DNA from 2 places in the Stenotrophomonas sp. Steno-Z10-HUANG genome. Region 1 is predicted to be linked to the other one. Evidence: predicted binding sites of a transcription regulator. Region 1 holds the regulator's gene; the other holds the start of a gene.
The links. Region 1 encodes FliA, which starts transcription of late flagellar genes. Its sites were predicted from a motif close to TAAAGTTTNNCNNNCNNNGGCCGATAA; they were not measured.

Region 1 (4,407 bases):
TCCTTCTTGAGGCTGCGGGCGACGTCGCGGGCGACCTTGGGGAAGCGCGAGAACACCTTGCCCACCGGCTGCATGCGGGTGCGCATGACCGCCGACTGCAGGCGTGCGGTGGCGATGTCCAGGGTGGAGACGGCGCGGTCCAGTTCCTCGTCCTTCAGGCGCGTGCGCAGGGTCTTGAGCCGGTTGCGCGAGAGCACCAGTTCGCCGATCAGGTTGACGATGGCGTCCAGGCGCTTGGTGTCCACGCGCACGGTCTGTTCCGGTTCGACCGCGGCCTTGGCCGCGGCCGGTGCCGGTGCCGGCGTCGATGCCGGCGCCGGGGGCGCGACGCGCGCGGGCGCGGCCGGCGCGATGGCCGGCAGGGCGCGGGCGCCGGGCGCGGCACCGCCGTGCAACTGGTCGAGCAGGCTTTCGAATTCGTCTTCGGTGATCAGGTCGCCGCCGGCCTTGGCGGCGGGCGCGGCGCTGGCCGCGACGGGGCGGCTGCCGGGTGCGGCGCCGCCATGCAGCTGGTCCAGCAGGCTTTCGAACTCGTCCTCGGTGATCAGCTCGTCGCTGCCCTTGGCGGCGGGCGCGGCGCTGGCCGGCGCCGGGCGGGTGCCGGGCGCGGCGCCGCCGTGCAGCTGGTCCAGCAGGTTCTCGAACTCGTCTTCGGTGATCAGGTCGCCGGCCGTCGCCGGAGCGGCCACCGCGACCGGTGCCGCCGGGGCCGGGGCCGCATCGACGTCGAACAGCGCGATCAGCGACGGCGGCGCGTGCTGCGGATCGGTGCCGGCCGACACCGCGTCGAGCATCGCCTGCAGCCAGTCCAGCGACTGCTGCGCGGCGTCGAAGTGGTGCGCCTGCAGCACCGCCTTGCCCGAGCGCGCCATGCCCAGGGTTTCCTCGGCGGCGTGGCACAGCTCGACCATGGCGTTGATGCCGAGGAAGCCGGCGCCGCCCTTGAGCGTGTGGAAGCCGCGGAACACCGCGTTGAGCTGGTCGTTGTCGCGGGGCGACTGCTCCAGGGCGACCAGCTGTTCGCCGAGGCGATCCAGGATTTCCTGGGCCTCGATGATGAAATCGGCGGCGATGTCGTCGGCGAAGGCGCTCATGGCATCACAGCCCCAGGTTGGAGAGCAGGTCGTCGGCGTCGTTCTGGCTGACGGCGTGGCGGTCGATGCCTTCCAGCGCCGGGCCGGCGAGGCCGCGGCCACGGGCCTCGTCTTCCGGCGGCGGCAGGCCGAGCGCGCCGAAGCCCTCGTGCACGCGGCGCACGATGCCGACCACGCGGCGGATGATCTGCCCGGTCAGGTCCTGGTAGCTCTGGGTCAGGGCGATCTCGGTGAGGTTGTGGCGGATGCGCTCCAGCGCCTGCTCGTGTTCGATCGCCGGCACGCTGCCCTCGCGCAGGCCGCTGACCAGCTCGCGGCACTGCTCGGCCAGGTCCAGGGTGCGGTGGGTGGCCTTTTCGGTCATCTCCACCACGTGGTCCAGGCGCGCGCAGGCGTCGTCCAGCTCGCCGGCCTCGGTGGGCACCGTTGGCAGCTCGCCCAGGGCCTGGCCCAGCTCGCGCGCCAGCCGCCCCAGCCCGGCCATCATCGGCTGCGTGCGCAATGCCGCCAGCGCGTCGATTTCCCGGCGCCAGCCGTGTTCGTCGCCGCTTTCCAGCGCCGCCAGCGCGTCCTGCAGGTGCTGCACCAGGATCGATTTTTCGCTCGGAGTTCCGCTGGGCATGGTCATCAGGCGCTCGCCGCCAGCCGCTCGAAGATCTTGCCCAGCTTTTCCTCCAGGGTCTGCGCGGTGAACGGCTTGATGATGTAGCCGTTCACGCCGCACTGCGCGGCCTCGATGATCTGCTCGCGCTTGGCCTCGGCGGTGACCATCAGCACCGGCAGGGTCTTGAGCTTGGCATCGGCGCGGATCGCCTTGAGCAGTTCGATGCCGGTCATCACCGGCATGTTCCAGTCGGTGATCACGAAATCGAACGGCTGGCTGTTCAACAGCGCCAGCGCGGCATGCCCGTCCTCGGCTTCGGCGGTGTTGGTGAAGCCCAGGTCGCCCAGCAGGTTCTTGACGATGCGCCGCATGGTCGAGAAGTCGTCGACGATCAGGATCCGCATGTTCTTGTTCAAAAGGTGTTCCTCTTCATGGTTCGACGAGGCCGGCGTCGGCCGCCTCGAAAATCTTCAACCGGCCACGCAGCCGCAGCATGGCCTGGCCGTGGATCTGGCATACCCGCGACTCGCTGACCCCGAGCACCGCGCCGATCTCCTTCAGGTTCAGCTCCTGCTCGTAGTACAGCGACAGCACCAGTTGTTCGCGTTCGGGCAGCTGGCCGATCGCCTTGCCCAGTTCCTCGCCGAACTGGCTGCGCTCGAGCACCTGCTGCGGGGTCGGGCCGCCGGTGGCCGGGGTGTCCAGTTCGCCCTGGTCCTCGATCCGCGATTCCAGGCTCAGCACCTGGCCGCGCGCGGCGTCCTCGATCAGCCGCATGTACTCGGGCAGCGGCATGTCCATGGCCTGCGCCACCTCGGTCGCGCTGGCGGCGCGGCCGGTGGCCTGCTCGATGCGGCGGATGGTGGCGGCGGCGTCGCGGGCGCGGCGGTGCACCGAGCGCGGCACCCAGTCGCCGCGGCGGATCTCGTCGATCATCGAACCGCGGATGCGGATCGAGGCGTAGGTCTCGAACGAGGCGCCCTGTTCGGCGTCGTAGCTGCGCGAGGCTTCGATCAGGCCCATCATGCCGGCCTGGATCAGGTCGTCGATCTCGACGCTGGCCGGCAGGCGCGCCGCCAGGTGGTGGGCGATGCGCCGCACCAGGTCCGAATGGCGGGCGATGCAGTCGTTGGCGCTGGCGCGCTGGACTTCGCGGTAATGGGCGGCCGGGTTCATGTCGCCACCCCGCGCTGGATGATGCGCTCCAGGAAGAACTCGACGCCGCCGCGCGGCTCGGTCGGCGCCTGCCAGCGGGCGGTGCGGCGGGCGATCTCCTGCAGCGCCAGCGCCGCCGGCGCCGACGGGTACAGCTTGACCACCGGCTGCTGGCGCTGCACCGACAGCCGCAGCCAGTCGTCCTGCGGCACGCAGCCCAGGTAGTTGAGCGAAACGTCGGCCAGGAACTTCTCGCACACCCGCACCAGCTTCTCGTACAGCATGCGGCCTTCGTTGGGGTCGCGGGCCATGTTGGCCACGACCTGGATGCGGTCCACCCCGCGCTCGCGCGAGAGCACCTTGATCAGCGCGTAGGCGTCGGTGATCGAGGCCGGCTCGTCGCACACCACCACCACCGTGTCCTGCGCGGCCTGGCAGAAGGTCAACACGCTGTCGGTGATGCCGGCGGCGGTGTCGATGATCATCACGTCCAGGTCGCGTTCCAGCTCGGAGAACACGTTGACCAGGCCGACGTGCTCGGCCGGCTGCAGTTCGGCCATGTGCCGGCGGCCGGACGCGGCCGGCACCACCAGCAGGCCGTCGGGGCCTTCGATGATCACGTCCTCCAGGGTGCAGCGCCCGGCGACCAGGTCGGCCAGGGTGTGCTTGGGCTGCAGCCCGAGGATGACGTCGATGTTGGCCAGGCCGAGGTCGGCGTCCAGCAGCAGCGTGCGCTTGCCCATGCCGGCCAGCGCCACGGCCAGGTTGGCCGAGACGTTGGTCTTGCCCACGCCACCCTTGCCCCCGGTCACCGCGATGGTGCGCACGGGGCCCGCGGGCTGGCGGCGGGTGGCCGACAGCGGGAAGGCATTGGTCAGCTTGGCGTACTCACGCGACGGCATGGTTCAACTCCGGATTGCAGGGCATATCGGCCGCGCGGCGCAAATCTTCAAGGCGCAGCACCAGATTGGCCGCCGAGGCGCGGTGCAGGTCTTCGGGCACGTCCTGGCCGTCGGTCACCCAGGTGATCGGCAGGCGGTGGTCCACGGCCACCGACAGGGCCGAGCCGAAGCGGCCGGTCTCGTCCAGCTTGGTCAGCACCACGCCCTGCGGGTTGGCCGCGCCGAAGCGGCGCACCACCTCGTCCATGTCCTGGAAGCTGGTGTTGGCCGGCAGCACCAGCAGGGTGCGGATCTGGCCGGCGGCACGCAGCCACTGCAGCTGCGCGGTCAGGGCGCGGTCGCGCTGGCCGAGCCCGGCGGTGTCGATCAGCACCAGCTTGTAATCGGCCAGGCGCTCCAGCAGCTGGTTGAGGTTGGTGCCGCTGCTGGCCTCGTGCACGGCGATGCCGAGCTGGCGGCCGAAGCCGTACAGCTGCTCGCGGGCGCCGATGCGCTGGGTATCGGTGGTGACCAGGGCCACGTCGCGCGCGGCATGGGCCTCGGCGAAGCGCGAGGCCAGCTTGGCGATGGTGGTGGTCTTGCCGGCGCCGGTCGGGCCGACCAGGGCGATCACGCCGCCGGCCTCGATCGGGTCGACCGGGGCGATCGGCAG
Region 2 (4,407 bases), on a different contig from region 1:
CGTGCAGGACCCCGCCAGCTTAGTCAGCCCGGCGCGGCGGAGACTATTACATCGCCGCCGGCCGCCATGGCGCGGTGCCCGCGGGCGCCGCGATCAGCGCGGCCCCAGCACCGCCTGCAGGTCATCGCCCTGCGGCAGGCCCGAGCGCGTCTGCACGCTGCCGTCGGCGTCCTTGAACACGATGCCCGGCGTGCCCTGGAACCCGAGCTCCAGCATCGCCAGTTCGTTGTCGCGCAGCTTGGCCTCGATCGCGGCCGGCACCTTGGCCACGCCCTTGATCCCGCCGCGGGAAAAGTCGCGTTCGTTCTGCTGCAGCGCCTGCTCCGGCGACGCCGCGCCGAGGATCGCCGCGGCCTTGTTGGCGCTGTCCTCGCGGATCACGCCCACCAGGATCTGCCGGATCTGCACCTTGCCCGATTCCACCCACGGCCGCGCCGCCTCCCAGAAGCGGTTGCAGTACGGGCAGTTGGGGTCGCTGAAGGCGTACACGATGCGCGGCGCGTCGGCCTTGCCGTCGGCCACCCAGTGGCTGGCCTCGACCCGCTGCCACAGCTTGGCGCCCATCGGCCCGGACACCAGCGCCTTGAGCCTGGCGGCACCGACGTCTTCGCCCTTGGCATTGACCAGGGTGCCGACGATCGCATGCTGCCCGTCGCTGGACACGTACACCGCCAGCGGCCGCTGCCCGGCGACGCCGGCGTAGCCGGTCAATCCCACCGGCGTGTCGAACGTGCCCATGAACTCCACGCCCTGCCCGCGCAGGGTCTTGACCACCTCCGGCTCGGCGGTGGCGGTAGTGCCTGCCGGCGGGGATGCCGGTGGCGTGGCACCGCCGTCGCGGGCACAGGCAACCGGCGCCAGCAATGTGGCCGAGAGCAGGAACAGGAGCGGACGGGAACGGGTCATCACATATCTCACGGAAGGAATCGGGAAGTCATTGCAGCTCGCGCAGGCGCGCCTCCAGCGTGGCCCGCGACAGTTCGCCCATGTGCGCGCGGCGCAGCCGGCCATCGGCGTCGAAGAACAGCGTGGTCGGCAGCGCGCGCGCGCCGGTCAGGCGCATCAGCTCCGACTCCGGATCCAGCAGGATGTTCCCCGGCGCCAGCATTTCGGCGCGCAGGTAATCGGCCACCTCGCCGGCGTCCTCGCCCTGGTTGGCGAACACGAAGGCCACCTGCGGATGCTCCGCCTGCGCGCGCGCCAGGGTCGGCATCTCGCGCCGGCACGGGCCGCACCAGCTCGCCCACAGGTTGATCACCAGCGGTCTGCCGGCATGCGTGGACAGCGGCACCGCGGCGCCCTGCATGTCGGTGAGCACGATGTCGGGCAGGACGATGGTGGAGCGCTGCACCGCGAACAGCGCCATGCCGCCGACCAGCCAGAACACGGCGCCCGCGGCCAACCCGAGCAGCACCGGCCTGCGTGGCGCCTGGCGCCGGGTCCGCCACAGCGCGTACACCGCGGCCACGACCACGCCAGCCCCCACCGAGTACCCACCATCGCCCAGGCGGATGATCGACAGCGGCTGCGGCAGGTAGTCCGTGGCATGCCACAGCACATGCACCACGCGCGCGCCCAGCACCCCGAGCAGGAACGCGTCGAGCACCACCGCGCCGGCGCGGCGGCGTCCGCCATCGGCGGCGCTGGCAACGCCGCGCGCGAACAACCAGGCGATCAGGGCCGCGATCAGACCCAGCACTGCCATCAGCGGAAACGGCCCGGCGCTGATCACGGACATGGCGCGCCTCCGAGCGGCGGGCAAAGCTGAACGGGGACGAGCCGGATCATGTGCAGCGGCTGCGGACGCGCCGGCGGAAAAACGGGGGCAAAAGCGCTGGACGACACGTTGGCATGGACCGTTGCGGATAAGCCCTCAAACAGTAGCCGCTACGGCCGATAATGTCTCTTCGCCCCCGACACGTCCCCCCGCCATCGCCATGCCCAACACCGCTCCTGCCCGCGCCGACCACGACGACAACAGCCTTGCCGCGGACTGGCGCAGGAACCTGGTCGAGGCCGGCCCCGAAGCCACGCAGGTGCTGGCGGCGCTGGCGGAAACCGACGCGGCGGCGATGGCGGTGCATTTCTACCAGGTGATGATGGGCGACCCGCGCGCCTCGCGCCTGCTGTCGCACGAGCAGGTGCGCACGCGCCTGCAGCCGGCGATGCAACGCTGGGTGAACGGCCTGCTGCGCGCCACGCCGGACGACGTCGAGGGGCTGATCGCCGCGCAGCGGGTGATCGGCGACGTGCATGCCCGCGTCGGCATCCCGGTGGACCTGGTGACGCGCGGCACCCGCGTGCTCAAGCAGCGCCTGTTCCAGTCCATCGCCGCACTGGCCGGCCATGGCCAGGTCGCGCATGCGGCCGTGGCCAGCCTCACCGCCTCGTTCGACATCGCGCTGGAAGGCATGACCCTAGCTTATTCCAACGCGCGCGAACGCTCCTCGCGTACCGATGCCGCCTACCGCCTGTTCTCGCTGGTGCAGAACGTCGGCACCGAGCGCGAGCGCCAGCGCGCGCTGCTGCTGGACTGGGAAAACACCCTGCTCTACGCCCTGGCGAGCCAGTGCGACACCGCCGGCTTCCCGTCGCTGGCCGGCTCGGAGTTCGGGCTGTGGTTCACCCACAAGGGCGTGCCCAGCTTTGGCGAAAGCGCCGAAACCCGGCAGATCTGCGAACTCATCGGCGAAATCGACAACGCCCTGCAGCAGACCCTGCGCGGCGAGAACGATCCGCGCGTGCGCGCCATCCAGCTGCAGGACATCCGCAGCCGCGTCAGCCAGGTCCGCAGCCTGCTGGGCATGCTGTTCGAACGCATCGGCGAACTCGACGCCGGCTGCGACACGCTGACCAACCTGCTCAACCGGCGCTTCCTGCCCACCGTGCTGCGCCGCGAAATCGAACTGGCGGCCAAATCGCAGAGCAGCTTCGCGGTGCTGCTGCTGGACCTGGACCACTTCAAGGCGATCAACGACGAACACGGCCACGAAGTGGGCGACCGCGCGCTGCAGCACGTAGCCACCATCCTCGGCCAGTTCACCCGCGGCAGCGACTACGTGTTCCGCTACGGCGGCGAGGAATTCGTGGTGGTGCTGGTGGCGGTGGACGAGCCGCAGGCGCTGGTGATCGCCAACAGCCTGTGCCGGCGCGTGGCCGAGTCGCCGGTGGCGCTGGCCAATGGCGATGCGCTGGCGATCACCACCAGCATCGGCGTGGCCGTGCATGACGGCCATCCGGACTACGAGCGGGTCATGGCCCGTGCCGACGCGGCGATGTACCAGGCCAAGAAGCGCGGCCGCAACCGCGTGGTGCTGGCCGACGGCTCGCTGCCGGAAGCGCCGGGACGGATCGCCCTGCAGCGCGGCTGAGCGGACGCGGGCCAGCGCACCGGGCACGTGGCATGATCGGGCTGCCACCGCCACAGGAAAGCCCGATGCCGACTTGCCGCCCGTCGTTCCGCCGCATGCTCCTGGCCTGCTGGGTGCTGCTCGCCAGCACCGCCGCGCTGGCCGCCCCGCCGCTGGCCGAGCCCGCGCATGTCGATGCCGACGGTCCCTACGTGTTCCGGGAAAACGGCCATCTGCGCGCCCGCTGGATCTGCGACGACGCGGTGCAGGAGCAGGTATGGGACGACGCGCAGGCGACGGTTGCGGCGCGCTGCGGCTATCCGCACCCGGTCGCGGTGGCGCCACCGCTGCCGGTGGCCACGGCGGTACTGCCGCAGGCCGCGCGCATCGTCGCCGTGTCCGACATCCACGGCCAGTACGGCCTGCTGGTGAAACTGCTGCGCGCCCACGGCGTCATCGACGAACAGGACCGCTGGACCCTGGGCCGCGACACGCTGGTGATCGCCGGCGACGTGTTCGACCGCGGGCCGCAGGTCACCGACGTGTTCTGGCTGCTGTACGGCCTGCAGCAGCAGGCCACCGCGGCCGGCGGTGCGGTGCATTTCGTGCTCGGCAACCACGAGACCATGGTGCTGTACGACGACCTGCGCTACGTCAACCCCAAGTACCTGCGCAGCGCGCGGCTGCTCGGTCGCAGCTACCCGCAGCTGTACGGCGCCGATTCGGTGATCGGGCAGTGGCTGCGCACCCGCCCGGTGCTGCTGCGGGTCGGCGACACGCTGTTCCTGCACGGCGGCATCTCCCCCGAGGCGCTGCAGCTGGCCCTGGACCCGGCCGCCACCAATGCCGCCTACCAGGCATCGCTCGGGCGCCCCAAGGCGGAGGTCAAGGCCGATCCGGCCACCGCGCCGCTGTACGACGGCAAGACCAGCCCGATCTGGTACCGCGGCTACTTCGACGGCCGCTTGGATACCGCCGGCGTGCAGGCCCTGCTCGAGCGGCTGGGGCTGGAGCGCATCGTCGTCGGCCATACCTCGATGGCGCACGTGAGCACCTT

Region 2: a site for FliA is predicted at 1,874-1,900, ahead of AC06E6_RS15985 (GGDEF domain-containing protein). Genes of this name have one in related genera too.

Annotation. Positions count from the first base shown of each region.
Region 1 is NZ_JBWJPA010000002.1:9,690-14,096, forward strand. Features, by position in the region: gene AC06E6_RS02945 (chemotaxis protein CheA) at 1-1,094, opposite strand, end outside; gene AC06E6_RS02950 (protein phosphatase CheZ) at 1,099-1,722, opposite strand; gene cheY (chemotaxis response regulator CheY) at 1,722-2,114, opposite strand; gene AC06E6_RS02960 (RNA polymerase sigma factor FliA) at 2,128-2,874, opposite strand; gene AC06E6_RS02965 (MinD/ParA family protein) at 2,871-3,755, opposite strand; gene flhF (flagellar biosynthesis protein FlhF) at 3,742-4,407, opposite strand, start outside.
Region 2 is NZ_JBWJPA010000014.1:38,590-42,996, forward strand. Features, by position in the region: gene dsbG (thiol:disulfide interchange protein DsbG) at 94-906, opposite strand; gene AC06E6_RS15980 (TlpA disulfide reductase family protein) at 935-1,738, opposite strand; gene AC06E6_RS15985 (GGDEF domain-containing protein) at 1,938-3,371, shown strand; gene AC06E6_RS15990 (metallophosphoesterase) at 3,437-4,407, shown strand, end outside.